Regions from separate parts of the Streptomyces winkii genome, predicted to be linked through region 3. Evidence: riboswitches for the same ligand, from Rfam matches in the RefSeq annotation. Region 3 holds a riboswitch; each other region holds the start of a gene.

Region 1 (9,700 bases), on a different contig from region 3:
CTCTCGCACGTCGAGGCCTGGCGGATGGTCTTCTGGGTGCTGGGAGCCGGGACCGTCGTGGTGGGCGTCGTCATCGCCTTCTGGTTCCGCAGTCACCTCACGCTCTCCGGGCTGAGCCGTGCGACGCTCCACCTGGGCGCCTACTCGGCCGTCTCGCTGGCACTGATCATGGGCGTGTACTGGCTGGGCACGGGCGTCGGCCTGTCCGAGCTGTGGGTCGCCCTGCTCGAAGTCGCCCTCGCCGTCGGCCTGGTGATCTTCGCGCTCGTACGCAAGGGCACGGAAGTGGGCCCGGTCATCAAGAACCGCGATCTGTTCCTGATCTACCTCGTCTACATCGCCATCCTGTGGAACCTGTGGTTCTTCAGCTTCTGGTCGGTCTCCATCGTCGCCGGTGCGGCGCACTCGTCGTTCATGAGCGCCGCTCTCACCGCGGCGTTCAACGCGGGCGCGGGCATCCTGGGCTTCCCCGCGGGCGGTTGGCTCTCGGACCACGGGCTGCGGCGCGGCTGGAGCCGCAAGAGGATGATGCTGACCTTCACCGGGGCGCAGGCCGTACTGACCATCGCGTTCGCCTGGTACCTCAGCGCCGCCGCCCGTCCGTCGCTGTGGGTCATGGGTCTGCTGCTGTTCTGCGCGAGCCTGTTCTTCAACGCGCTCCAGCCCGTCGGGCACGCCCTGACCGCCGAGATCGCACCGCAGCGGCTGCGGGGCTCGGCGTTCGGCATGCAGAACCTCATCGGGGAGACGGGCGCGGTGCTCTCTCCCGCGATCAGCGGTGTGCTGCGGGACCAGACGGGAGGCTGGGAGGCGGCGGTCTGGCTGGACACGGCGATCGTCGTCGCGGGCTTCTTCGTCCTGTCGCAGGTACGCCACCGCTCGACGGAGGCGGTGGCCCAGTGACGGCCCCAAGTCGGTGATGCCGCAGCCCGGTTGAGCCCGGGACGGGCCGCACGCCCACGCGCCCTTGGACCCTGACCAGTGCCCTTGGACCCTGACCAGCACCGACTCCGAGACGGAAGTACCGAGCACCGGCAGCCGCCGGTCCTGCCCCGACACGGCAACAGGAGTTCCCCATCCATGCCCACCGTCCGCGAGGCGGCGCTCGACGTGATGCGCCGGCACGACCTGACCACCGTGTTCGCCAACCCGGGCTCGACGGAGGTGCCCTTCCTCGCCGGCCTCCCCGACGACATCCGCTTCGTGCTCGCGCTGCACGAGGGCTCCGTCGTCGGGGCGGCCATCGGCTACGCCCTCGCGCGCGAGGCTCCCGCGCTCGCGCTGCTGCACACCACCGCGGGCCTCGGGAACGCGGTGGGAGCGCTGTCCACGGCGCGGGTCAACCGCGCGCCGCTGGTCGTGATCGTCGGGCAGCAGGACCGGCGGCACCTCGTCCAGGAGCCGTTTCTCGCAGGGCACTTGGAGCAGCTGGCCGGCGACTATCCCGTACGGACGGAGACGCCGCCGCGTGCACAGGACGTGCCCGGAGCGATCGCCAGGGCCGCGCACGCCGCCCGTACGCTGCGCGGTCCCGTGCTGGTCGTCGTCCCGATGGACGACTGGGCGCAGCCCGCCGAGGAGCTGCCGCTGCCCGCGCCCGCGGAGCTCCGCCTGCCGGGCGCCGCCGACACCGGGGCCGTACGGGAGGTCGCCGGGCTGCTGGACGGGGCCTCCGCGCCGGCGCTGGTCGTCGGGGCGGGTGCGGACCACCTCGTCACTTGGGAGGCGCTGACGCTCCTCGCGGAGCGGCGCGGCTGTCCCGTGTGGCAGGAGTCGTTCGGCGCACGGGCGGGCTTTCCGCAGGACCATCCGCTCTTCGCCGGGCATCTGCCGGCGGACCGTACGCGGCTTCGGGAGGCTCTCGGCCCGCATGACGCGGTGCTGAGCGTCGGCGCTCCCGTCTTCCGCCAATACCCGTACGAGGACGGGCCGTTGGTGCACCCGGGCACACGGCTCGCGCTCGTCACGGACGACCCAGCGGAGGCGCACCGGGCACCGGCCGATCTCGCCGTGGTGGCCGCGCTGCCCGCGTTCTGCACGGCACTGGCCGAGACCGTACGCAAGGACGACGTGGGCGTCGAGCGGGCCGGAGCCCAGGCCGCGCAGGCGCGCGCGGGCCGCGCCGCACCGCCGGACCCGCCCGGGGAGGGCGAGCCGCTGCGGGCCGCGCATGTGCTGGCGGAGCTCGCGCGGCGGCTGCCCGAGGAGACGGTGCTGGTGGAGGAGACCCCGTCCAGCCGTCCCGATCTGCACGCGCTCGTGCCGGCGCGGCGTCCGATGGGCTTCCTCAGCGCCGCGATGGGCGCGCTCGGGTTCGCGCTGCCGGCCGCGATCGGCGTACGGATGGGTGCGCCGCGGCGGCCGGTTGTGGCCGTCGTCGGCGACGGGTCGTCGCTCTACCAGATACAGGCGCTCTGGACGGCTGTGCGGTACCGGGTGGGCGTCGTCTTCGTCGTCCTCGCCAACGGCCGGTACGCGATCATGGACCGGCTCGCGGACAGACACGAAGACACCGCCCCGTGGCCCGACTTCGAGGAAGTCAGCGTCTCCGGAATGGCCAGGGCACTGGGGTGTTCCGCGCGCAGTGTCGGCGGATATGCCGAACTGCTCTCGGAATTGGACGCGCTGCTGCCCGAACTCCCCGACAGCACACGGCCACTGGTTCTCGAAGTGGCGGTGCGGGCGGACGACACGTTCCAGCCGTGACGTCCAACTGCGGCGTTCCAGTTGCGAGTTCCAGTTGTGGGTTTCGGTGGAAGGTTTCCCGCGGGGGAAAAGCCGATGGCGGCCGTCCACCGAATTGCTCGGTGAACAGGCCGCCATCCGTGCCGCAATGCGTGATCCGCTCATTCACTGATTCGGGGATTCGTTCCGCCGAATCCTCGTGCCGGCGAACCGCACCGCGCATTTATCGAGTTGTCCGCCGGCAGCGTCAGGGCTGCCGGACGGGCCTGTCAGTACGGGCCGTTGACGTTGTCGATCGAACCGTACCTGGCCGCCGCGTAATTGCACGCGGCCGCGATGTTCGCGACGGGGTCGGTCATGCTGAAGGACGTGCCCTCGACGTGGTAGGTGTCGAATGTGGGCTTGATCGTCTGGAGCAGACCCTTGGACGGTGTGCCGTTCTGGGCGTTGATGTCCCAGTTGTTGACGGCGTTCGGATTGCCGCCCGACTCCCGCATGATGTTCCGCCTGATGCCCTCATAAGTGCCGGGGATGTTCTTGGCCCTCATGACGTCCAGGGCCTCGCGGATCCACCCGTCGAGGTTGTTGCCGTACTTCTGGCCGGACGGCTGCGCCGTGCCCGCGCCGGGTGCCTCGCCGCCCTGCGACTTGGAGCCCTCGGCGCCGCCGGAGCCGCCGCCGTCGCCGGAGAGCGACAGCTTCTGGCCCGGGTGGATCAGGTCGGGGTCCGAGCCGACGACCTTGCGGTTGGCGTCGTACAGCTTGCGCCAGCCGCCCTCGGTGTCGTGGTCGCGGGCGATCGCGCTGAGGGTGTCGCCGGTCTCGACGGTGTACCTCTCGGTGCTCTTCTTCTCGGACTTCTTGGACGACTCCTTCTCGGCCTTCTTGGCCGAGTCGTCCGCGGCGGGCTTGGCGTGCTTGGCCTTCTTGCCGGAGCCGGACGACAGGTCCGGCGCGGCGCTGTCCCGGCTCAGTCCGGCCTTCGGGCCGCAGGACGGCCAGGCCTGGGGGCCCTGGCTGTCGAGCACCTTCTCGGCGACGCGGATCTGCTCTTCCTTGGTGGCCTGGTCGGCGCGCGGGGCGAACTCCGTACCGCCGTGCGCGGCCCACGTGCTCTGGCTGAACTGGAGGCCGCCGTAGTAGCCGTTGCCGGAGTTTATGGACCAGTTGCCCGTGGACTCGCACTGGGCGACCTTGTCCCAGGTGTCCACGGAGGCGGCGTGCGCGGTGCCGGTGCCGATGAAGGGAAGGGCGATTCCCGCGCCGCCCGCGGTGATTGCGAGGGAGGTGCGCGAAACTCTGCGCGAGATACGGCGATTGGGCTGACGACGGTGTCGACCGCGTCCGGACATAGTTCAGTTCCTCTCCTGCGCCTGCGAGGTGAGCTGTCGGATTCGGGCTGGAGTTGCCCGGCCGTGGCGAATGCGAGGGGGCATTCGTGTGCGGCTTCACCCCTAGCCGTGCGCTTCTCGGATGCGGAACGCGCGGCGCTTACCTTGGGTCCCCCGCTCCTGCCGGATTGGGATTGTGAGCTTTCCGCGAACCGGGCGGCAGGATTCGGCGTCCCGGTCTGCGGACCACCGCACGGGAGACGCGGTGCGGTTGCACGTTAATCAGAAGGAATTCGTCACCACAAGAAAGGCGCAGAAGCCACCGCAGGAGAAGATCACCCGAATTGGCATGTACGGGTTAACCGGCCTTGTTCCATTCTCCTTGCGGTACAAGGGAATTGAGCGGGACGGATCGAAGGCCTCGTATTCGGTGTGATGCGGGTCACGGATTTTCTGTGGTGTGAATCACGTGTTCACCGCGGTCGTCAGGCCGCTTTTCCGCCTCCGCCTCGGGACGGGGCAGGTCGACGCGGTGGTAGCGGCGCTCCGGGCGGCCCGTGGTGCCGTACCGGAGCGTGACGCGGGCGGTCCCGAGAGAGACGAAGTGCTCCAGGTAGCGGCGCGCGCTCACCCGGGACAGGCCGCTGCGCCCGGCGCACTCGGAGGCCGACAGGCCGCCGGGGTCGGTCTCCGCCTCCAGCGTGGCGCGGACCAGGGCGGCCGTCTGCTCGGTGAGGCCCTTGGGCAGCCGCGCCGGGCCGGCGGGGCCGGGCCCCGCCGGGTGCGGGTGGGGTGCGCCGGGGGCGGCGGTACGGGAGGCGTCGGCGCCGCCGGGGCCGAATTGGGCGGCGTGGCCGGCGGAGTCCGCCGTGCCTGCCGTGCCTGCCGTGCCTGCCGGTGCCGCGTCGCCCGGAGCGCCCGCGGGGTCCGCCGTATCGGCGAACAGCCGGTCCACATCGCCTTGTTCGGGCTTCTGGAGGGCGGCCAGCGCCGCCCGGCGCTCCGCGTAGCGGCTCAGCCGCTCCTTCAGCAACTGCCCCTCGAAGGGCTTGATGATGTACTGCACGGCTCCGCCGCGCTGTGCCCCCCGTACGGTCTCGGCGTCGCGGGCGGCGGTGACGACCAGCACGTCCGGGCCCTCCTCGGGGGCCGCGGTTCCGCGCAGCTCCCGCAGGACCTCCAGGCCGGGCACGTCGGGGAGGTACATGTCGAGCAGCACGAGGTCCGGGCGCAGCTCGCGGACGGCCGCCAGCGCCTCGGTGCCGCTGTGCACGGCTCCCGCCACCGTGAAGCCGGGCACCTGCTCGACGAGGGTGCTGTGCAGCCGGGCCACCATGAAGTCGTCGTCGACGACGAGCACACGGATCACGGCTGCCTCCTCTTCGGGCCGGGCGGGCTGTTGCGGGTGTTCAGGCGGGTCGCGCGGGACGGACCTGGCGGATTGGACGGGCCGCACGTACTGCGCGTACTGGACGAGTGGACGGACGCAGGAAACCATGCCCGACGCCGCGCCCGTGCACCAAGGGCCCGGAACGGAGGCTTCTGAACCGAGGCTTCTGAACGGAGGCTTGAGGTGGGATTCGGCACGGAAGGCCCGGCCCGGCTCACGCCGTCCGCAGGGGCCGCACCGGGTCACAGCCCCCGGTACGTGACCCCCGTCAGCCGCTCCGAGGCCGCCCACAGCTGCGCCGCCGCGATGTCGTTGCGCGCCCACGGCGCCCGCCACGCCGGCCCCGGACCACCCCGCACCCCCAGGATGCGCGGCCCGTAGAAGGAGTCGCCCTGCACATACGGCGCCGTCGCCGCGTACAGGACGGGAGCCGCGCCCTGGTCGGCCGAGGCGCCGACCGCGTCCGTGAACAGCCGCGTGAGCCGTTCACGCCGCGGCTGCCCGGCCAGCCGCGGGCCCTTGGCCTGCAACTCGGTGCGGGCGTAGCCGGGATGTGCGGCCGTGGCGGTCAGATCGAGACCCTTGCTGTCGGCACGGTGCGCCAGCTCCCGGACGAAGAGCAGGCCGGCGGTCTTCGACGCGCCGTACGCCGCCATGGGGCGGTAGCGGCGTGCGCTGCCGAGATCGCTCATGTCGATGTTGGACATCACGTGCGCCATGCTGGCGACGGTCACCACGCGCGCACCCGGCGCGGCCAGCAGCCGCTCCAACAGCAGCCCCGTCAGGGCGAAATGGCCGAGGTGGTTCACGCCGAACTGCATCTCGAAGCCGTCGGCGGTACGCGCGTACGGCACCGCCATCAGCCCCGCGTTGTTGATCAGCAGATCGATGCTCCCGTGGGGCAGCGTCCGGGCGAACTCCCTTACGGACGACAGATCCGCGAGGTCCAGCATGCGCAACTCGGCGCGGGCCTCGGGCACTTGGGAGAGCAGCCGGTCCAGGGCCGACGCGCCGCGCTGCTCGCTGCGGCACGCGAGCACCACGCTCGCCCCGCGGCGCGCCAGTTCGCGCGCAGTGACATATCCGATGCCGCTGTTGGCTCCCGTCACCACCGCGGTACGACCGCTCTGGTCGGGAATGCTGCGCGCTGTCCAGCTCATGCGACTCAGCGTATGGCGGCCCGGCGCACCGCGCGAGAGAGCGGCCGGAGGACTGGCGCCGGGAAACCGCACCCCGGAGGGCCCGCGTGCCCCTCGGACTGCTCAGGCTCCCCGTGGCTCTCGGACGCCCCCGGGCTCACGGGCTCCCCCCGCTTCACCACCCTTCCTGCTGTCCCGGCAGCCCGCCGTGGTGGACGAGCAGCGCGGAGGTCACCGCGTCCGGGAATTCGGCGTTGGCCAGATGCGCCGCCCCCGCGACCTCGACCAGCGCGGCTCCGGGGATGCCGTCGGTGATCTCGCGGGCGTGCGCGGGCGGAGTGGCCGGATCGAGGCGCCCCGCGACGGCGAGGGTGGGTACCGTCACCTCGGCCAGCCGGTCGCGCAGGTCGAACGCCGCGAGGGCGTCGCAGCACGCCGCGTACCCGGCCGCGTCCGTGCAGCGCAGGTCCTCGATCAAGGCCGTACCGTGCGGCGTGCATTCGAATTCGGCCGCGAACCACACCCCGGGACGCGACGCGATCATGCACTCGGTTCCCTGCGCCCGTACGGCCGCCGCCCGCTCACGCCAGGCGGCGGGCTCGCCGAAGCGGGCCGAGGAGCAGACCAGGGAGAGCGCGGTGAGCCGCTCGGGGTGGTGCACCGCGAGGTGCAGGCCCACGGCGCCGCCGAGCGAGACCCCGGCGTAGGCGAACTCGTCCCAGCCCTGCGCGTCGGCGGCGCGGAGCACGAGCTCGGCGAGGTGGCCGACGGTCGCGGAGCCGTCGGTCGGGATCAGCTCGCTGGAGGAGCCCGCCATCGGCTCGGCGGGGGAGGCCCCGTGACCGGGCAGGTCCCAGCGCAGCACGTGGTGGGTGCGGATCAGCGCGGGCAGCTGGGGTTCCCAGACCGCCAGGGAGGTGCCCAGCGACGGGCCCAGGATCATCGGCTTGCCGTCCGCGGGACCGTCCAGCCGGTGGTACGGGAGCGGGGCCATGCCGGCCGCGGCGGATGCGGTCACGGTGATCTCTCCGGGACTTCGTGAGCTGCGAGGCGCGCCGCGTTCGTCGTCTCCGGGCGACGCGGGAGATGGGATTCCGATGCCGATGGTCTGTCACCGCTCTCCGGTGTCGTGGCCTGTGTCTTCCCCGGTGACGGGCCGGGGCGCCGCCCCGGGTGCCTGCGACGGCGCCGCCCCCGTGCTCTGCGCCTTCCCCGCCGGAGTGGTGTGCACGCGCGCGGGTCCGCGCCGCAGCGCGCGGTCGGTCAGGGCGGGCGCCGATCCCGTGTAGTGCGTGGGGTCCGTGAGGTCCCGCAGCCGTTCCCCGGACAGCATCTCGCGCAGGGCCGGCTCTTCCTCCTCCAGGGCCTCGTCCAGCGTGATGCCCTCGTCGACGGCCTTCCGCGAGGCGGCGTCGAGGAGCTTGCGCGCCCGTGCCCGGCCGAGGAGCGGCCCGAGGGCGACGGTGAAGCGTTCGCTGACGATGAGTCCCTCGGTGAGGGCGAGGTGTTCGTGCATGCGGTAAGGGAAGACCTGGAGCCCCTCGGCGAGTTCGGCCGCCGCGTGCGCCGCGCCGCCGGTCAGCCGCAGGAGTTCGCGCACGGGCTGCCACTCCGCGTGCCAGGCCCCCGCGGGCCGTTCGTCCTCGGCGGCCAGCGACGACAGCAGCGTCGCGGCGAGGGCGGGCGCCTGCCGCGCGGACGCCGCGATGAGCGTGGCCCGTACGGGATTGGTCTTGTGCGGCATCGCGGACGAGCTGCCGCCTCCGCCCTCGCCCACCTCGCCGACCTCGCTCCGCGAGAGCACCAGCACGTCCGCGGCGAACTTGCCCAGCGCGCCGCACGCGAACGCGCACGCCGAGCCGAGGTCGGCCACGGGCGTGCGCAGGGTGTGCCACGGCAGGGCGGGTTCGGCGAGGGGGAGTTCGCGGGCGTACGCGGCGAGCAGCCGCAGACCCAGGTCGGTGGCGGGGACGCCGTGTGCCGCACCGTCCGGGGACTCGGCCTCCGGGCCGTGGCTGCCGGGCCCCGTCCGCGGCGCCGTCCTCGGCCCCGGCCCCCGTCCCGTCCCCGTACCGTCGCCGTCGGACGCGGCGGCGTCCGCCTCGGCGTAGGCGGCGAACGCCGCGAGCGTGCCCGCGGCGCCGCCCAGTTGGACCGGAAGCGCCGCCCGTGCCGCCGAGAGCCGGTCGTGGGCGTCCAGCACCAGGCTGCGCCAGCCCGCGACCTTGAGCCCGAAGGTCGTGGGCACGGCGTGCTGGGTCAGCGTCCGCCCCGGCATGGGGGTGCCGCGGTGCTCCGCGGCGACCATGGCCAGCTCCCGCGCGGTGCGGTCCAGGTCGGGGAGCACCGCGTCGAGCGTGCGGGCGGCGACGAGCATCAGCGCGGTGTCGAGGATGTCCTGGCTGGTGGCGCCCCTGTGCACATACGGCGCCGCCTCCCGCCCGACGGCGTCCGTCAGGTCCGCGACCAGCGGGATCACCGGATTCCCGCCCGAGCGGGCACGCAGCGCCAGCCCCCGTACGTCGAACCGGTCCGCGCGGGCCGCCTCCGTGACCGCCGACGCGACGGCACCCGGCGCCATGCCCAGCTCCGCCTGCGCCCGGGTCAGGGCGGCCTCGGCGTCCAGCAGCGCCTGGAGCACCGCGGCGTCGCCGGTGCCGGACTCGGCGGCCGAGCCCGCCCGGGCCGGGGCCAGCAGACCGACGTCCTCCGGGCGGGGGCCGGGGTCCGGCCCGGGGCCCGGGTCAGTGGAAGTCAAGAAAAACCGTCTCCTTCTCGCCCTGAAGCCGGATGTCGAAGCGGTACGAGCCTGTGGCACGTTCAGCCGTTGCCACCAGGGTCTCGCGCCGCTCTGCGTCGAGCGAGGCGAGGAGCGGATCGTCGGCGTGCGCTTGAGTGTCCTCCGGAAAGTACACGCGGGTGAAGAGGTGGTGCAGCAGTCCGCGCGCGAAGACACACACACTGATGTACGGGGCGTGTCCCGGGCGCCCGCCGGGCCTGAGCGTACGGGCCGCCCAGTGGCCGTCCGCGTCCGTCGCCACACGTGCGAAGCCCGTGAAGTCCACGCCGTTGCGGCCGAGATGGCCGCCGTCGACGGGATCGCGCCGCATGGAACCCGGCGCCCCCGAGAGATCCCCGTCCGGGTCGGCCTGCCA
Region 2 (9,700 bases), on a different contig from region 3:
CCCCCGACGCACAGCTGCCGGATCTGCTGGACGCGGCTCGCGCGCGCACCGATCTCCGCGCGGAGACACTGGAGTTCGCGGGTCCGCGAGCGCTGTGGCTCGCCCGGCTCAACCCCGAGTGGAAGTTCGCCCTGCGCAACGGCCAGCCGCGGCAGCGTGCCGCCGGCGCGGCGGAGCAACCGGCCGCGGCGCAGCCCGGGTTCGCCCCCGAGGCGGCCCGTCGCCTGTGGGACGAGGGCCTGTTCTCGGAGCGCGTCGCTCTGCTCGCCTCGCTCCGCCGCCGTGACCCCGCGGCGGGCATCGCCCTGCTCGCCGGCACGTGGTCCGCGGAACGGGCCGAGGACCGGCTGATGTTCCTCGACTCGCTGCGCGAGTCTCTCCGCCCGTCCGACGAGGAGTTCCTCGAACAGGCGCTGAGCGACCGCTCCCGTACGGTGCGCGCCACCGCGGCGGAACTGCTGGGCACCCTGCCCGGCTCCGCGTTCGCCGCGCGCATGGCGGCCCGGGCGCGTACGTACGTCACGCAGGACCCTCTGTCCACGACGCCGCGCATCGCGGTCGAGGCACCGCACGAGTGCGACGCGGACATGCAGCGGGACGGCGTGGCGCCCAAGCCGCCCGCCGGCCGGGGTGAACGTGCCTGGTGGCTGGGGCAGTTGGTGGAGGCGGCGCCGCTGTCGGCATGGCGGGAGCAGTTCGGCGGGCGCGGCGCGCGGGAGATCGTCGCTCTCCCCGTCGCCGACGACTGGAGAGAGGACCTGCACGGGGCGTGGTGCCGCGCCGCGGTGCGCCAGCGGGACGTGGAGTGGGCCCGGGCGCTGGTCGGGCATCCCACCGCCCCGCCCGCGGAGGGCCCGGGGGATGCGGCCAGGCTCCTCGCGGTGCTTCCCGAGGAAGAGCGCGCCGCGTGGGCGGCTGGCTTCATCGAGGCGCACGGGCTGTCGGACGCGTTCCGCCTGCTCGGGGTGTGCGCGGTGCCGTGGTCGGAGCGGCTGGGGCGGGCCGTGGTCGACGCCCTGGAGATCGCACGGGACGCGGGCAGCTATCCCTGGAGCTTCAGCGGCGTCCTCGGCCTGGCCGAGCGCTGCCTCGCGCCCGTCGACGCGGCGCGGCTGGAGCCGCTGGCGGCGGTGCCGGACGAGCCGGAAGGCGGGTCACCGGGCGCGGGAGCGTACTGGGCGGAGGCGTTCCAGCGCCTCGTGGCCACGCTGCGGCTGCGCGCGGAGATACGGGCGGAGTTGAGCGGAGAGGCGGAACGGGCCGGAGAGGCGGAACGGACCCGAGAGCAGACGCCGAGCGGAGACCGTACGGACCGGGGCGAGAGCGAGCACGGGCCCAGCGGGCAGTAGGGGTCAGGCGGCCAGCCGTCCGACGTTCGCCCGGATCCATTCGACGACCTCGGTGGTCGTCGCGCCCGGCGTGAAGATCTCCGCGACACCGCTCTCCTTGAGAGGGGCGATGTCGTCCTCGGGGATGATGCCGCCGCCGAAGACCTTGATGTCCTCCGCGTCCCGCTCGCGCAGCAGCTCCAGCACCTTCGCGAAGAGCGTGTTGTGAGCGCCGGAGAGGATGGACAGGCCGATGGCCTCCGCGTCCTCCTGGATCGCGGTGTCCACGATCTGCTCCGGCGTCTGGTGCAGCCCCGTGTAGATGACCTCCATGCCCGCGTCGCGCAGCGCGCGTGCGATGACCTTGGCCCCGCGGTCATGACCGTCGAGCCCCGGCTTGGCGACCACCACGCGGATCGGACCCGACACACTCATGACTGCCTCCATCTCGACGGCTCTCCGGTCTCCGGGATTCGGTTCTGCGACGGTGCTGCGCATCCGCGGAGGGCATCCGCGACCGCCCAAGTGAACGAACGTTATCCCCAGCATCCCGCACCGGGGCGCTTCCGGTCCGTAAGCGAGGGGGAAATCACACGAGGCTGCGGCCCCTCCGGCCCCGCCCGCCCCGTCTCACGTCACCGCGAGGTCTCACGTCACCGCGAGCCCCGACACCCCCGGCACACCGTGCGAGCCCCGGGGCCGCCGCCACCTCGCTCCGGCTGCGGCTCGGCCGCCCTGCTCGCCCGCCCGGCCCCCCTCGCTCATCCGCTTCGGCCTGAGCCCGGGCCCCAACACCCCGCGTTCATGGACCAGTCGGAGACCTCCGAACCCACGACGCCCGCCCGCCAACGGATTTCGCCCGCGCCTCCCGACAGCCCGCCAAGACAACGAAGTTCGTCGAACAGTCATCGAACGCAAGGCCAAATAAGCGTTCGCAGAGCCCCGAAAGGCGACCGAATGCCCGTTTCTGCGGGCCATGAAACCTGTGGAAGATTGTCGTCCTCACGTACCGCCGGGTACAGTCACCGCACTGCTCCGCCCCTTGCTGTCGAGGCGAAAGAGAAGTTGGTGGTGAACGACAGTCACCCGTCGGGAACTCTGTTCCCGGCCGACACCTCTCCCGGCTTCTCGTACGCGGCTTCCGGCGCCGGACAGTACGAGCAGGCGGCGCACGGCATCTACGCACAGCAGGGCTACGACCAATCCGCCGCGTACGGCGGGTACTCCACGGGCGGATACGACACCCACGGCTACTCCTACGACGCGGATCCGCTCTTCGGCTCGATCCCCGACGGGAGCACCGGCGGCACTGACGGCGGCGGCTGGACGTCGGGCACGGGCACCTACGACGCCTACTCCGGCCACTCCGCGTACGACACAGGCACGTACGACAGCGGCGCGTACAGCACGGGCGCGTACGACACGGGCACGTACAACACCGGTGCGTACAGCACCGAGTCGTACGACACCGGCACATACGACTCGTACGAGACGGGCTCCGGCTTCGGCGGCTACGACACCGGGACGTACGACACGAACGCGACCTGGGCGAGCGCCGGCTTCCCGCAGACCGCCGACGTGCCCGTCCAACCCGACGCCGGCCAGGCCGACTTCGGCTACAGCGGCGGTCAGTGGGACGCGGGGCAGTGGGAGCAGGGCGGGCAGTGGGACTTCTCCGACGCCACCGGCAGCTGGGACGCCTACGGTTACGACCAGTCCGCCGCCCAGGGCCACGACGGCGCCGCAGCAGACTCCTACGAGTCCCATGGACCCTTCGAGACTCATGAGACGTACGAGTCCTACGACAGCTACGAACCCGGGGCCGCTGACGGCTACGGCACCCATGCACAGCAGCAACCCTCGTACGACGACGAGGCGTTCGCGCACGCTGCCGACGCCGACCACACAGCGGCCCTTCCCGCGTTCGACGCCTACGACGGACTCGACGCCCACGGTGCGGACTCCCCCGCACGATTCGACGAGCCCGGCGGGGCCGGCGGGCATCTCGACGACGCCTACGAGGCCTTCGAGTCGTACGAGGTTCCCGACCATCCCGGGGATCTCGACACCCCGGCCGCCCGCCCCGGTCCCGACCGGGACCTGACCGTCGCGCACCTCCCCGGTCGCCGCCGGTCCCCCAGGCCCAGGCGTTCCGCGCTCCTCACCGTGGCCGTGCCGTCCGTCGCCGTGATGGGCGTGGCCGCAGCGGCGGCGGCGTCCGTCGCGGGCAACGCCCCGCAGGACGACCAGACGACGCAGGCCTCGGCCGACGTGCCCGTCAAGCCCGCCAACAAGAAGCTCGACACCCAGCTCGCCGGACTCTCCGCCGACGCCGACGACTTCGCGGACCGCGCCAGCCGTGCACAGGAGCGCCTCGACCTCCAGGCACGCCAGGAGGCGGAGCGCAAACGCAAGGCGAAGGAAGCCGCCCGCAAGGAGGCCCTGCGGCCGAAGTTCGCACTCCCCGTCAAGGAGCACGGCCTCAGCGCGACTTACGGGCAGGCAGGGCTCAACTGGATGTCCGTCCACACGGGGATCGACTTCCCCGTCAGCGAGGGCACTCCCGTGATGGCCGCCACGGACGGCACCGTCACCACCAAGTACGACGTGTCCTTCGGCAATATGGCCGTCGTGACCGCGCCCGACGGCACCGAGACCTGGTACTGCCACCTCAGCAGCACCAAGATCCGCTCCGGTCAGGTCAAGGCCGGAGACACCATCGGCTACTCCGGCACCTCGGGCAACTCCACGGGCCCGCACCTGCACTTCGAGGTGCATCCGGGCGGCGGCGACGCCATCGACCCGCTTCCGTGGCTGCGCGGCAAGGGCCTCGACCCCGAGTAACTCACGCTCCCCGGGCGGCGGTTCGCACGGGCGCGCGTGCGAGCCGTGCCCACCGGCACCCGCGAGCGAACCGCGAACCCCGCGCTACAGCTTCTCCACCGGCGCGTACCGCAGCAGCAGCCGCTTGGGCTTCTCGCCGCCGAAGTCGATCGTCGCCTCCGAGTTGTCACCGCTGCCCTTCACGGCGACGACCGTGCCGAGACCGAAGCTGTCGTGCGTGACACGGTCACCGATCGACAGCGAGACGACAGGACGGTCCGACGTACGCCGCGTCGCGAAGCCGCTCGGCCCGCCTCGACGCTGCCCCGCGCCCGCACCGCCCGCCAGGGACGCTGCCGCACCGAGCCCGGCGCCGATGCCGGAGCCGATGCCCCCGCCGCCGCTCGCACCGCCTCCCGCTGCCGCTCCGGTGCGCTTCCAGTCCACGTAGTGGTCCGGGATCTCCTCCAGGAACCGGGACGGCGGGTTGTACGACGGCTGCCCCCACACGCTCCGCAGCACCGACCGCGTCAGATAGAGCCGCCTGCGGGCCCGCGTGATGCCCACGTACGCCAGCCGCCGTTCCTCCTCCAGCTCCTTCGTCTGCCCCAGGGCGCGCATATGCGGGAAGACGCCGTCCTCCATGCCGGTGAGGAAGACCACCGGGAACTCGAGGCCCTTGGCGGTGTGCAGGGTCATGAGCGTGATGACGCCGGTCTCCTCGCCCGCCTCTTCGTCGGGGATCTGGTCGGAGTCCGCGACGAGGGCCACCTGCTCCAGGAAGTCGGCGAGCGTGCCCGGCTCCTCCTCGCCGCGCTCCTGCTCGAACTCCAGGGCCACGGCGGCCAGTTCCTGGAGGTTCTCGATGCGCGTCTCGTCCTGCGGATCGGTCGACGACTGCAACTCGGCGAGATAGCCGGTCTGTTCGAGCACGGCCTCCAGCACCGTCGCGGGTCCGGCGCCCGACTCGACGACCGTGCGCAGCTCCTCCATCAGTACGTTGAAACGCCGCACCGCGTTGGCCGAGCGGGCGGCCATCCCGTACGCCTCGTCCACGCGCGCGAGCGCCTGCGGAAACGTGATCTTCTCGCGGAGCGCGAGCGCCTCGATCATCGCCTCGGCCCGGTCACCGATGCCGCGCTTGGGCACGTTCAGGATGCGGCGCAGCGGCACCGCGTCCTCCGGGTTGGCCAGCACCCGCAGATAGGCCAGTACGTCGCGCACCTCACGGCGCTCGTAGAAGCGGACGCCGCCGACGACCTTGTACGGCAGCCCGACGCGGATGAAGACCTCTTCGAAGACACGTGACTGCGCATTGGTGCGGTAGAAGACGGCGACGTCGCCGGCGCGCGCCTCGCCCTCGTCGGTGAGCCGGTCGATCTCGTCCGCGACGAACTGCGCCTCGTCGTGCTCGGTGTCCGAGACGTAGCCGGTGATGCGGGCGCCGGCGCCCGACTCCGTCCACAGGTTCTTCGGGCGGCGGTTCTCGTTCCGCTCGATGACGGCGTTGGCGGCGCTGAGGATCGTCTGCGTGGAGCGGTAGTTCTGTTCGAGGAGGATCGTCGTGGCGTCTGGATAGTCCTCCTCGAATTGGAGGATGTTGCGGATGGTGGCGCCGCGGAAGGCGTAGATCGACTGGTCCGCGTCGCCTACGACACACAGCTCGGCGCGCTTCGGCGCCGGGCGCGGCCGCTCGCCTTCCTCACCCCCGCCGGTGCCCTCGCCCTGGACGGCACTCTCAGCGGCTCCCTCACCCGCGACCTCACCGCCGCCCTCACTCGGGGCCTCGCCGGTGCCGACCAGCTCCCGCACCAGCATGTACTGGGCGTGGTTGGTGTCCTGGTACTCGTCGACGAGCACGTGGCGGAAGCGGCGCCGGTAGTGGTCAGCGACGTCGGGGAACGCCTGGAGCAGATGGACGGTCGTCATGATGATGTCGTCGAAGTCGAGGGCGTTGGCCTCGCGCAGCCGCGCCTGGTACATCGTGTACGCCTCGGCGAGAGTTTTCTCATACGCCCCCGACGCCTGCCCCGCGAAGTCCTCCTCGTCGATCAGTTCGTTCTTGAGGTTGGAGATCTTGGCGCTGAACGCCTTGGGCGGATACCGCTTCGGATCGAGGTCGAGATCCCGGCAGACCAGCGCCATCAGACGCTTCGAGTCCGCCGCGTCGTAGATCGAGAAGGACGAGGTGAAGCCGAGCTTCTTGCTCTCGCGGCGCAGGATGCGTACGCACGCGCTGTGGAAGGTGGACACCCACATCGACTGGGCGCGGGGCCCGATGAGTTCCTCCACCCGCTCCTTCATCTCGCCCGCCGCCTTGTTCGTGAAGGTGATGGCGAGAATCTGCCCGGGATGCACATGTCGTGCCGCCAGGAGGTAGGCGATCCGGTGCGTGAGGACCCGGGTCTTGCCGGAGCCGGCGCCCGCGACGATCAGCAGCGGCGAGCCGGTGTGCTCGACGGCCGCGCGCTGCGCCTCGTTCATCTCCGCCAGCAGCGCGTCCGCGTCGACGACGACCCGCGGCGAACCGCCCCTGTGATACGAGCCCGTGCCGCCCGGACCGGCCCCCGCAGGGCCGCCCGCTGGGCCTCCGGCCTGGATGGGGGGCTCTCCGGCCGCCCCCTCGGGGCCACTTGGCCCCTCCTGCCCGTCCTGCCCGGGAGTGGCGCTGCCCTCCGCGCGCACGGGTGCGAGGTCCGCCAGGAAGCTGTCGTCGAAGAGGCTGCTCATCGTCGGAGAAGTCTAGATTGCCGCGCCGACACCGCGCCGCCACCTCCCGCACGGGATAACGAACAGATATCGGACGTATCACCTAACGGCCTTCACAGACGCCCCACATCTCGCTACGGTGCCGTGCCAGGCGGTCCGCACCAATGTCCGGCGAAAGCGTCGGCACGGGCCGCCTCCGCCGAATCCGACGGGCATCCGACGGTCGTACGACAGACGCTGCCGACGGAGCCGGGGACCCACCGCGTGCGCCGACAACCGGCGCAGGCACCCGGGGTGAATCGGGAAGTCGCACCACGGAAGCACCGTGCACGACCCGTAGGGCCGCCTTCCGAGAGCCCGAACCCGTCAGCTAACCCGGTAGGCGGTTCACGGAAGGAGTTGCGGGTCTTGGCGTCCCACCGCAAGCCGCGCACCCGGATACTGAAGTCCGCCTCGACGAAGCGGGGGGTGCTCGGCGTCACCACGGCCGCGCTCGCCTCCGTCTCCCTGCTCTCGCAGAGCGCCCAGGCCGCCCCGGACGACAAGCCGTCGATCTCGGAGGTCAAGAAGAAGGTCGACAAGCTGTACCAGCAGGCCGAGACCTCCACGCAGAAGTACAACGAGGCCAAAGAGAAGACGGACGCACAGCGCAAGAAGGCCGACAGATCCCTCGACGAGGCGGCCGAGCGCACAGCGAAACTCAACGACGCCCGCCGCACCCTCGGCAACTACGCGACCGCGCAGTACCGCACGGGCGGCATGTCGCAGACCGCGACCCTCCTGCTCACCGAGGACCCTCAGCAGTTCTTCCAGCAGACGCACATGCTCGACCGGATGACCGGCCGTCAGAAGGAGGCGGTCACCGACTTCGAGAAGCAGCGGAAGGCGGCCCAGAGCAAGCGCGAACACGCCACCGAGGAGCTGGCGTCGCTCAGCGCGTCCCAGAAGGCGCTGAAGAAGAACAAGCAGGAAGTGCAGGACAAGCTCGCCGAGGCGCGGAAGCTGCTGTCGAAGCTGACGGCGGAGGAGAAGGCCCGTCTGGCGGCGATCGAGAAGAAGAAGCAGGAAGCGGCGCGCAAGGCGGCCGAGCGCGCCGAGGAGGCCCGCCGCGAGGCCGAGAAGGGCGACGGCTCCCAGACGGGCGGCGGTTCGCACTCGTCACAGGTCGAGAAGGTTCTCGCCTACGCGAAGGCGCAGTTGGGCAAGCCGTACGTGTGGGGCGCCACGGGCCCGAGCTCCTTCGACTGCTCGGGACTCACCCAGGGCGCGTGGAAGGCCGCCGGCATCTCTCTGCCCCGTACGACGTGGGACCAGGTGAAGGTCGGCACGAAGGTCGCCAAGTCCGACATGAAGGCGGGCGATCTGGTCTTCTTCTACGACGACATCAGCCACGTCGGCATCTACGTCGGCGGCGGGCAGATGATCCACGCGCCGAAGCCGGGTGCGGACGTGACCTACGAGGACGTCAGCTACATGCCCTTCCACTCGGCGGTGCGCCCCGGCTGACGCCCGGAGGCGACCCCGGTCCGCACACCCGCGGGCAGGGGCGAGCCGCGGGCCGTCATGGCGAGTTCGCCGGCGGGCCCGTCAACGCCGCGGGGAGGGCGCCGCTTTCACAGCGCGGCAAGGCTCACAGGACGGACGTCAGGTCCACAGCACGGCGATGAAGATGTTCGCCACCGTCAGGGCGCCGACCGTGCCGAAGAGGGACGAGGGCACTTTGTCCTCGTCCCTCTTCACGTACACCAGCCCGAGAATCACCACGAGCAGCGCGAGCTTGACGCCGATCTTGACGTTGTTCACGGGATCGCCGTTGGCCTCGTCGAGCCCGACGAGGACCATTCCGGTCAGCAGCATGGTGAACGCGCCGTGCAGCATGCCGGGCACGAAGCGGGCCTCGTCCGCACGCATCGCCTTCATCTGGAAGAAGAAGCCGCCCAGCAGGGCCGCGATGCCGATGATGTGGAGGCCGACGAAAACGTGTATGAGTACGTCCATGGCTCGGGAGCCTATGGCCCGTCCCGTCTCCGGCCGGACGCGGCCTCCCCCTGGGGGCCGGGCGCGGGCCGGCTCACCAGCGCACCGGCAGCTGCTTCACTCCACGCATCAGCATCCCGGGCACCCACTGGAGCGCCGACTCGTCCGCGTCCGCCGTGATGCCGGGGCAGCGCTCCAGCAGTGAACGGATCGCGACCCGCCCCTCCAGCCGGGCCAGCGGGGCCCCGAGGCAGTAGTGCAGCCCGTGCCCGAAGGCGATGTGGCCGCGGGCGTCGCGCCGGATGTCGAAGCGGTCCGGTTCCTTGAAACGCTCCGGGTCGCGGTCCGCGTCGGCCATGGCGATCAGCACGGTCGAGCCCGCCGGCACGGTCACGCCGCCCATCTCCACGTCCTCGACCGCGAGACGCTCCGTGCACGTCTCGACGGGGCCGTCGTAGCGGAGCATCTCCTCCACGGCTCCGTCGATCAGGCTCAAGTCCGAGCGCAGCTCGGCGAGTTGGCCGGGGTGGTCGAAGAGCGCGCGCATGCCGTTGCCGATGAGGTTGACGGTCGTCTCATGGCCGGCGATGAGCAACAGCACCGACATGCCGATGAGTTCGTCGGGCGAGAGCCGGTCGCCGCCGTCGTCGACGGCGTGGATCATCTTGCTGAGCACGTCCTCGCCCGGATCGGCTCGCTTGGACTCGATGAGCCCCGCGAGATACGCGGGCATCTCCTCGTACGCGCGCTGCTCCGCCTCGGGGCTGGTGCGGGCGACCATCTCGTTGGACCAGCCGCGGAAGGCCTCGCGGTCCAGCTCCGGGACGCCGAGCAGTTCGCAGATGACGGTCATCGGCAGCGGG
Region 3 (9,700 bases):
CGTCCGTGCCGTCCGTGCCGTCCGAATGTCCGGCGCCCGGCCGGTACTTGCCCGTGAGGAAGCCCATCGCCAGCGCGAAGTACGGCATCACCGCGAGCCCGTGCCGCTCGGCGGCCTCCGCGAGCGGACCCTCGTAGGTGTCGCGCGAGACGAGGTTGTAGTGCGGCTGGAGCGCGCTGTAGGCGGCCGCGCCGGCCTCGGCGCTGAAGGCGAGCGACGCGTCGAGGCGCTCCGGTGAGATGTTGGACGCGCCGATCTCGCGCACCTTTCCGGCCCGTACGAGGTCGTCCAGCGCCGTGATGATCTCGGACACCTCGACGGACTCGTCGTCGAAGTGCGTGTAGTAGAGGTCGATGCGGTCGGTGCGCAGTCGGCGCAGCGAATCGTCGGCGGCGGCCTTGATGTTGGCGGCCGAGAGACCCTTGCGTTCGGCGCTCGCCCCCACCTTCGTGGCGATGACCACGTCGTCCCGATTGCCGCGCGCCGCCGTCCAGTTGCCGATGACGGTCTCGGACTCCATGCCGCCGGGGACGCCGTGGCGCCTGCCGGAGTAGGAGTCGGCGGTGTCCACGAAGTTGCCGCCCGCGGCGGTGTAGGCGTCGAGGACGTCGAAGGAGGCGGCCTCGCCGGCCGTCCAGCCGAAGACGTTCCCGCCCAGGCACAGCGGCGAGACGGAGAGGCGGCCGAGGGGGCGGCGCGAGGCGAGCCCGGCGCTCGCCGGGGCAGTGGCGTCAGGGGAGTTGGGCTCAGACATGCACCCGACGGTAGCGCGTCGCCGCGCCCGGCCGGAGAGATAAGACCGACGGTCCTGGTGTCGGGGGGTGGTCCACCAGGACCGCCGGAGCATGGGGGTGGGGCCGTGCCCGAAGATGACAGGCCCCCGTCCGCCGCCGCCTCGTCCCCTCCTTTGTGTACGCCGAGGGGCATGGGCGAGTCGTGCGTGGTCCAGCGCACCTCGACGGTGCGAGGCGGCGGCGGCGCGACAAGTCATCACGTCGGCCAGTCGTGCATGTGGAGATGTTGAGATACGGCGTCACGCCCGCGGGAGGGGAGAAGCCGCCGCGTGTACGAGTCCTCGTACGGGTGCGTGTGACGGCGGCACCATGCGTCGTGCGCCGTGCCTCCGCAGCGGTGTCGGAGAGGTGACGGTAGCGGTGACCGTGTGCGTGCGCCAGGGGCCGGGCCGGGTCCGGTGCCGGACGCCGCGGCCCGTCCGCGGCCAGGGCGTCAGGGCGTGAGGCCCTTGCCCCGCAGCCACGCCAGGGGGTCGATGGCGGCGCCTCCGCCCGGGTGGACCTCCAGGTGCAGATGGGCACCCGTGACGTTCCCGGTGGAGCCGACGCGGCCGATGAGCTCGCCCGTACGGACTTTCTGGCCCGCGGAGACGTTCATCGACGACTGGTGGCAGAACCAGAGTTCGGTGCCGTCGTCCAGCTTCAGGATCGTGCGGTAGCCGAACGAGCCGGCCCAGCCCGCCTCCTTGATGGTCCCGGAGTGGATGGCCCTGATGGGCGTCCCGGAGGAGGCGGCGAAGTCCTGGCCGGTGTGGCCGTTGGACCACAGGCTGCCGGACTCGCCGAAGGTGGAGGTGAGTTGGTAGCCCGAGACGGGGAGCTTGAAGCTCTTGGCGAGCTTGGCCAGGCGTGCGTCCTCCGCCTTCTGGCGCTGCTCGGCGAGTGCCTTCTTCTGTGCCTTGTCGGCCTTCGCCTGCGCCGCGTCCGCGGCCTTCGCGATGGCGGCGTCCTTCGCGGAGTTCTCCGCCTGCGACTGCTGCTGCTGAGCCTGATCGAGGATGCGGGAGCGGAGCGCCTCGCCGGCGTCCGTACGCCCCGCCTTGGTGTCGCTCTCGGTGAGAGCGGCCTGGGTGAGGGGCTGACCTGCGACGGTGTCCTCGGAGCCGCCGGAGAGAAGCTTGACGCCCGGCAGGTCCTTGGCCTTGCCCGCCGCATTCGCGACGTCCTGCATCGAGATGGACGTCGACGGCTTCTCCTGCGCGGTGGCCATGCCGCCCGCGCCCACCGCCGCGATCATGCCGACACCGAGTACGGCGCCGCTGCGGGCCATGCTGCCGCCACGCTGCTTGGCCAGCTTGTGCCGCCCGCGCACGGGGCGCACGTCGTCCTCGGTCGGGTTCCACTCCTCGAAGGGGGCGGGGCCGCCGGGAGCGGTGCCGAAGGCGTCCGGAACGGGCGGCACTTCACCCGCACCGAACTCGTACATGCCGAACTCGGGCGCGAACTCCTGCGTGGCGTATGCCCCGTCGGAGCCGTAGCCGTAGCCGTCGGAGCCGTAGCCGTACGTGCCGTGCGAACCGCCGTCCGTCTCGTACGCGTCGTACGTCTCGGTCAGCTGCGAGGCGTACGTGTCGTACTCGCCGGACTGCTGGTACGCCGGTCCGAAGCGGTCGAACCGATGGTGTGCGCCGTCGTCGCCGTAGGAGCCGTAGTCGCCGTATCTGCCGGACTCTTCGTCTTCGAGGTACGGGTCGTACGTGCCCTCGGGGGCATGCCTGTTGGACGCCACGGGGGCGTTCTCCTTTCCTTCCCTTTCGCCTACCGGGTTAGCTGACGGGTTCGGAGCAGGAAGGTCTCCTACGAACTGCCCGCCCGTGGGCGGAACTTGCCGATTCACCCCATCCCCGCCGCGTCGAGCGGCAGGGGGTGGTTCCCCGGTTCCTTTGGTGCAGCGGTATCGAGTTGTGGCTCGGGGTGGTGCACGTTCAGGATTCGGCGACGGCGCACGGAGCCGTCTCTCGTGACGGCAGTGACGACCGCGCTGCGTTATGGAACGTTAATAGAGCCGTGGCCGTGATTCCAAGCGGTTCCGGCGAGATTTGTAGCCACGTGAGCTGCATCTTCCCGGACAGGTGGGGTCAATTGGGGCGTGCCGTCACTCTGCACCGCGCGTGGGATCGCTGTGCGTGACCGGTGAACCGTACGTGAAGGAGCGTCAGTTGGGCGCGGGTGTGACCGGGCCGGCGGAGCGGCGGCTCGGCGTCCGCTGCCCGAAAGGCCGTCACTCCGCTCCGTCGCCGCGCTGCACCGCCACCAGCGCCAGGTCGTCCGTGGCCTCGCCGCCGACGTACGCGGCGACGTCCGCGAGCACGGCGTCGAGCAGCGCGTCGGGGTCGCGGAAGACGCGGCCGGCGAGCCTCGTGCCGGGCTCGAAGAAGGCGCCCGCCTTGTTCCGCGCCTCGGACAGCCCGTCCGTGTAGAAGAAGATCTGCATGCCGTGCGGGAACGTGATCTCGTCGACGTGGTCGGGCCATTGGCCCAGTTCGGACATGCCGAGCGGCAGCGCGGGCTCCGCCGGTTCGAGGAATTCGTTGCGTCCGCCGGCGAGGAGCAGCGGCGGCGGATGCCCGCGGTTGAGGAGCCGCAGAGAGCTGGAGTTCCCCGCGGGGATCTCCGCGATCACCGCGGTGGTGAAGTCCTCGTAGGCGTCCGCTCCGGTCCGGCGCTGCCGCTCCCTCAGCAGCGCGTGGTCGAGGCGCCGGGCGACCGCTTCGAGGGTGGCCTCCTGGTCGGCGGCCTCCCGGAAGGTTCCGACGGCGACCGCCACAGCCCGTACGGCCTCCATTCCCTTACCCCGTACGTCCCCGACGATCAGGCGCACTCCCCGCGGCGTCTCGTGCACGGCGTACAGATCGCCGCCGATGCGGGCGTCGCTCTGCGCCGCTTCGTAGCGTGCCGCGATCCGCAGGTCGCCGATCCGGGAGGGCGGTGCGGGCAGCACCGCGAGCTGAGTGCTCTCGGCGATGGTCCGTACGGAGGCGAGGGCCGCACCCGTGCGGCGCAGCAGGAGGTTGATGCCGACGGCGAGGAGCCCGACGGCGGCGACGGTGACCACCGTGGTGAGGTCGTCCTGTTCGCGGGGAGTGGTCACCAACAGCAGGACCAGGGCGAGCGCGGCCGCGGAGACGCAGCCCGTCAGAGCGGTCACGAGGGTCGAGGCGAAGGGTGCCGCCACAAGTGGGGCGACCGTGAAGAACGGAGAGCCCGGCAGCCCCTGATCGGTGGTCACACTCAGCAGGACTCCGACCGTGATCAGCACGGCGGGCACGGGCAGCGCGAAGAGGCGTGCCGCCCCGGGCGCGCTGATGATCCGGCGCAGCGGTGTGCTCCGGCCCGCCGCCCGCGGTGTCCGCGGCCATTCCCCGCCCGGCCGCGTCCGCGGAGTCCGCCGTTCCCTGCCCGGCGTCTTCCGCGGCTTCCGCCGGACCGACCTGTCACCGCGGGGCTCCTCCACTGTTCCACGGTGAGGGGCGGCATCGGACCGGGCAACTCAAGCGGCCGCGGCGGACCGGCACCGACGGCGTCAGTACGGGCAGTACGAGCCGTACGCGCCGCACCGGCCGCCGTGCGGCGCCGTTTGCCCGGCGTTCTGACGGGAACCGGGCGGTATGTCCTATTCACAGAAGCTGCTTGCCTGCGCCGGCGCCCTCCGCGCCGTACTGCCCCACCCCGAGCGGCAGGGACGGGTGCTCGCCGCCATCGAGAAGACCGAGCACGACCACCGCCTCGATCCGCCGCTTCAGGGAATCCAGCGGGCCGTCCACGCGCTTCCCCTCAGCGACGAGGACCGCGACGTCCTGCACGGGCACTGGCTCGGCCACCCCGTGCATCCGCTGCTCGTCCAGATCCCGATCGGCACATGGCTCTCCGCGGCCGTGCTGGATCTGATCCCGGGCAAGCGGCGGCACTACGCGCCCGCGCTGCTGATCACCACCGGGCTCGGCGCCGCGGTGCCCGCCGCCTTCACCGGATGGATCGACTGGGCGGAGCTGCGGAAGCCGCAGATGCGCGTCGGTCTCATCCACGCGCTCGCCAACTCGACCGCCATCGCGCTGTACGCGTCGTCGCTGGGCGCCCGGCTGCGCGGCCGTTCCCTGCGCGGGCGCGCGCTCGGGTACGCGGGGCTCGCGGCGGTCGGCGTCGGCGGCGCCCTCGGCGGGCACCTCGCGTACCGGCAGGCCGCGGCCGTCAACCACGCCGAGGACATCTCCGTACGTACGGAGCCGGGCTGGCACGAGCTGGGAGCACCGGCGGACTTCCCCGTCGGCAAGGCGGTCCGGCGGACCGTGGGGGAGATGCCGGTGGTCGTCGTGCGGGAGGGCGGCGGCGCCGTACACGTACTGGCGGACCGGTGCAGCCACATGGCCGGGCCGCTGTCACAGGGGGAGATCGTCGACGGGTGTGTGCGCTGCCCCTGGCACGGCAGCGTCTTCCGGCTCTCGGACGGGTGGAACGTGGGCGGTCCGGCGACCTCGCCGCAGCCCGTCTTCGAGACGCGGCACGTGGACGGGAAGGTGGAGGCCCGCCTGGCGTGAGTCCGCACGGGACGCCGAGCCGGATCGGCGCCCGTGCCCGAGACTGAGGAGAGGCCGGAGCAGCAGCGGCAGCCGGCGCGCCCCGTGGAAGGGAACGGACGGACGTGGACACGGGAGGCACGGGCAGCAAGAAGATCCCGGGGGCCGTGCGAAGCCTGGGAGGCCTCCCGGACCACATGTTCCACGGCGGGCGGGCACCGAGGCGGATCCGGGACAGCCTGTGGAGCATGCGCCGCCCGGAGCGCGCGCTCATCACCGGCCTGGACAGGACCCCGCGCACGGAATGGCTGCCCCGTTGGGTCAAAGCGCTGCCGCCGGCACTCGTCGTGCTGGCCCTCGTGCTGGAGCTGGCCACCCCGACGCGCTATTCGTTCGCCTCGTTCCTGACCGCCGCCGTCGTGCTCGCGGCTCTGCTGACGCGGCCCCTCGCGACGCTCGCCGTGGGCGTGCTCTCCATCGGCCTGCTCACGGGTCTGCATCTGGCCCTGGAGGACGTCTATCCCGACAACGTCACGGGCCCGATCGTCACGCTCGTACTGGTCACGGGCTTCTCCATGCTGCTGGCCATGATCCTGGAACGTACGACGCTCCAGCTCGTCCAGGTCAACGCCGTCGCCGAGGCGACGCAGCGCGCGCTGCTGCGGCCGCTGCCGGAACGCGTGGGCCCGGTGCGTCTCGCGGGCCTCTACCGTGCGGCCGACGAGGCCGCTCTCGTGGGCGGCGATCTCTACAGCGTGCGGCCCACGCCGTACGGCGTCCGGGCCGTGATCGGCGACGTGCGCGGCAAGGGCATCGGCGCGACCGAGGGAGTCGCGACGATCACCTCGGCCTTCCGCGAGGCGGCCATGACGTGCCCGACGCTGTCGGAGGTGGCCTCCCGCATCGAGGCGGCGATGGCCATGGACCGCGAGGACATGGAGGCCGGGGGCTCACAGGCGGCGCCCGCAGCCGGGACACCGAGCGGCTGGTCGCAGGAGCTGTTCGCGACGGCCGTGCTGCTGGAGTTCCCGCGGGAGGGCGGGCTCGTACGGGTGCTGAACCGCGGGCATCCCCCGCTCTTCCGGATGGGCGGGTCGCAGGGCGTCGGCGCGCTGAGGCCGGAGCCGGCGCTGCCGCTCGGCTTCGGCGACCTCGCGCCCGTGCTTCCGGAGGGGGAGAAGTGCTTCGAGCTGGCGGACGGCGAGACGCTGGTCGCCTACTCCGACGGCGTCACCGAGGCGCGCAGCGGCGACGGCGCCTTCTATCCGCTCGGGCGGCGGCTCGCGGAGCGCTACGGCGACGCGAGCGGCGCACGCGGTGGCCGCGACGACGGGAGTGACCGGGGCATCGAACCGTCGGAGGTCGTCTCCTTCATCCACCGGGACGTCACGCGGTGGGCGCGGACGATCAACGACGACCTCGTGATCGTCGTCCTCCAGTGCGAGACGCGCAGACAGGCGCCCGCGGTGCCCTGAGCCGCCGGGCTCGGCGCGAGAGACGTACGGGCGCGGGCGGGGCACCGCGTGTGCGGGCCCCACCCGCGCCCTGCGCGTCAGTCGCTGTACGTCAGTCGCGCTCCGCGCCCTTGGGCAGCGAACGCAGGTCCAGCTTCGGCGTCTTCTGCTGGAGCGACCAGTCCAGCATCTTCTTCGCGTCCGGGTAGCGCTTGCTGCTGTTGAGGATCACGCCGACGACCGAGCGGCCGTTGCGCTCCGCGGCGAAGACGAGGCACGGGCCGGCCTTGGTGCCCGTGCCGGTCTTGATGCCGATCACGCCCTTGTACGAGCCGAGCAGCTGGTTCGTGTTGTACCAGGTGTACGTGCGGCCGTTGGTCGCCTTCTGCTTCGTCGACGTGGACTTCGCGACGTTGCGGATGTTCGTGCTGCCGAGCACGTACTTGCCGAGCTTGGCCATGTCGCGCGCCGTGGAGTGGTTGCGCCCCTTCTTCGAGATGCCGTCGAAGGAGTCGAACTCGGTGTTCTTCATGCCGAGTTGGCGGGCCTTGGCGTTCATCTTGCCGATGAACGAGTTGGCCCGCGACGTCGTCGAGCCGCCCTTTCCGACGGCGTCGGCCAGCGCGTACGCGGCGTCGCAGCCCGAGGGGAGCAGCATCCCGTACAGCAGCTGCCGCAGGCTCAGCTTGTCGCCCGTGCGCAGGTCGGCGGTGCTTCCGCCCCACTTGGAGACGTAGTCGCGGTATGCCTTCTTCACCGTGATCCGGCGGTCGAGGTCGACGCCGGAGCTGACGACGACCGCGGCCGTCATGACCTTCGTGGTGCTCGCCATCTGGCGCTTGGTGTCGGAGCTCTTGCCCCACATCTCCTCACCGGAGGAGGCGTCCAGCAGGAAGGCGCCCTTGGCCTTGACGCCGGAGGGACCGGCGGCGTGAGCCGGTACGACGAAGGGTCCCGCGGCCAGTACTGCTCCGGCCGCCACCACCGCGGCACCGATACGGCGGGCCCTCTTGGATACACGCATCAACTCGAAGCTCCATCGTCCATGGCGGGATCGACGCCGGCCCCTGTACGCAGGAGCGGCCACCCCGTGAAAAGTCCGTTGCCCCAAGGACATTGCCACGCGGCGTTTGGTTGCACCGAATCGGTCCCGTACTTCAGTTCGCAACTGACGCCCTGTTCGCGGCGCGTGCCGCCTCACGCCTCGGAGCGCTGCGGGATCGCGTCTCCCGCCGGGGAGTCGCTGCGTCCGTAGTGGTGCGTGGTGAACATGTAGAGCAGTCCCGCTCCCATGACGACGCCGCCCGACAGCAGCACGATCCAGTTCTCGTACCAGGGCTGGCCGGGATTGCGCGCCCAGGAGATGTTGATGATCGCGAAGATGCCGTACGCCAGGGCCGCGGCGTTGATCAGCAGCCCCCAGCGGCCGAGTCGGAACTCCCCCGTGGACCGCCAGCCCTTCAGCCGGGCGCGGAGCGCGGCGAGGACGACCATCTGGAACGAGCCGTAGATGCCGAGGACGGCGAACGAGACGATCTTGGTGAGGGCATCCTCGGAGATCAGTGACCAAAAGGCGATGACGATGGGGATGACCGCGGCCACCAGCAGCGCGTTGTGCGGCACGGCACGCGCGTACGAGAACGAGCGCAGCAGCCTGTGCCCCACGACCATCTTGTCCCGCGCGTACGAGTAGATGAGGCGCCCCGCGGCGGCCTGGAGGCTCACCGTGCAGGACAGGAACGAGATGAGCACGACGCCCATGACCAGGCGGGCGCCCACCTCGCCCAGCGCGTCGAAAAGCACCCGCACGACAGGGTCGGTGTCCTTGCCGTCGATCACCGCCCGGTAGTCGGAGACGGCCAGCAGCAGCGTGAGACATGTGAAGGTGGCGGCGGCGCCGCCGACATAGACGGTTCGGCGCATCGCCTTCGGGATGACGGCGCCCGGGCGTGCGACCTCCTCGGCGAGGTCGCCGCACGCCTCGAAGCCGTAGTACTGGTAGAAGCCGATGATGGCCGCCGCCAGGAAGACCGGCGCATAGGAACCGCCGCCCCCCGCACCGAAGTTGTCGACGACGACACCGATGCCGTGGAAGCGGTGCGTGGACAGCAGATAGACGCCGACGACGACGGCGCCGACCAGCTCCGCGGTGAAGCCGATGACGGCGGCCTTCGAAAGGGCCCTGGTGCCCGCGTAGTTGATGAGCGCGGCGACGACGATGAGCGCCACGGTGCACAGCACCGTTGTGTGCACGGACGGTTCGAAGCCGAAGAGGATCGCCACGAACGGTCCGGCGCCGTATGCCACGGCGGTGATCGTGACCAGCAGCGCCCACATGTAGATCCACCCGGTCATCCACGCCCAGCGGATGCCCCACAGGCGGCGCGCCCACGGGTAGACGCCGCCGGCGATGGGGAACTGCGCGACGACCTCGCCGAAGACGAGCGCCACGAGGAACTGCCCCGCGCCCGCGAGCAGGAACGCCCAGATCATCGGGGGGCCGCCGGTGGCCAGCGCCGTCGCGAAGAGGGTGTACGTGCTGACCACGGGGGAGAGGTAGGTGAACCCGAGCGCGAAGTTCGCCCACGGCCCCATCTCCCTGCGGAACTCCGAGCCGTGCTCGGCCGCTCCGCCTCCTCCCCCGGCTCCACCTGCCGCGGCGGCGCTCCCGGCGTCCGTCATCGCTGCTCCTCTCCCGGCACGTCGCTGCCGGGCGCGGGTGCCTGTGCCCGTACCGCCCGTCCGGCGACCAGATCCGCGGCCCGCTCGGCGACGAGCAGCACGGTGACCATCGGGTTCACGGTCGGCATGCTCGGGAACACGGACGCGTCGACGACCCGTACGCCCTCCACGCCGCGCAGCCGCAGCTGCGGATCGACCACGGCGCCGGCGTCGTCGGCGTGGCCCATGCGGCAGGTGCCCGCCGGGTGGTAGACGG

The links. Region 3 has a riboswitch for cyclic di-AMP ahead of QQM67_RS21560 (M23 family metallopeptidase). Riboswitches for the same ligand answer to the same signal wherever they lie in the genome.
Region 1: another riboswitch for cyclic di-AMP. It lies ahead of QQM67_RS05110 (transglycosylase family protein); the one in region 3 lies ahead of QQM67_RS21560 (M23 family metallopeptidase).
Region 2: another riboswitch for cyclic di-AMP. It lies ahead of QQM67_RS01665 (C40 family peptidase); the one in region 3 lies ahead of QQM67_RS21560 (M23 family metallopeptidase).

Annotation. Positions count from the first base shown of each region.
Region 1 covers NZ_JASTTH010000002.1:163,854-173,553, forward strand. The annotation lists gene QQM67_RS05100 (MFS transporter) at 1-903, shown strand, start outside; gene QQM67_RS05105 (thiamine pyrophosphate-dependent enzyme) at 1,081-2,706, shown strand; gene QQM67_RS05110 (transglycosylase family protein) at 2,955-3,896, opposite strand; cyclic di-AMP (ydaO/yuaA leader) riboswitch at 4,043-4,221, opposite strand; gene QQM67_RS05115 (response regulator transcription factor) at 4,459-5,385, opposite strand; gene QQM67_RS05120 (oxidoreductase) at 5,649-6,566, opposite strand; gene QQM67_RS05125 (alpha/beta fold hydrolase) at 6,721-7,563, opposite strand; gene QQM67_RS05130 (lyase family protein) at 7,657-9,303, opposite strand; gene pcaG (protocatechuate 3,4-dioxygenase subunit alpha) at 9,290-9,700, opposite strand, start outside.
Region 2 covers NZ_JASTTH010000001.1:348,469-358,168, reverse strand. The annotation lists gene QQM67_RS01685 (DUF5691 domain-containing protein) at 1-1,349, shown strand, start outside; gene QQM67_RS01680 (cobalamin B12-binding domain-containing protein) at 1,353-1,763, opposite strand; gene QQM67_RS01675 (M23 family metallopeptidase) at 2,400-4,172, shown strand; gene pcrA (DNA helicase PcrA) at 4,257-6,881, opposite strand; cyclic di-AMP (ydaO/yuaA leader) riboswitch at 7,086-7,261, shown strand; gene QQM67_RS01665 (C40 family peptidase) at 7,269-8,366, shown strand; gene QQM67_RS01660 (hypothetical protein) at 8,505-8,858, opposite strand; gene QQM67_RS01655 (cytochrome P450 family protein) at 8,932-9,700, opposite strand, start outside.
Region 3 covers NZ_JASTTH010000007.1:23,328-33,027, forward strand. The annotation lists gene QQM67_RS21555 (aldo/keto reductase) at 1-754, opposite strand, end outside; gene QQM67_RS21560 (M23 family metallopeptidase) at 1,228-2,220, opposite strand; cyclic di-AMP (ydaO/yuaA leader) riboswitch at 2,535-2,698, opposite strand; gene QQM67_RS21565 (PP2C family protein-serine/threonine phosphatase) at 3,016-4,248, opposite strand; gene QQM67_RS21570 (Rieske (2Fe-2S) protein) at 4,403-5,329, shown strand; gene QQM67_RS21575 (PP2C family protein-serine/threonine phosphatase) at 5,557-6,783, shown strand; gene QQM67_RS21580 (D-alanyl-D-alanine carboxypeptidase family protein) at 6,875-7,786, opposite strand; gene QQM67_RS21585 (APC family permease) at 7,960-9,444, opposite strand; gene QQM67_RS21590 (GMC family oxidoreductase) at 9,441-9,700, opposite strand, start outside.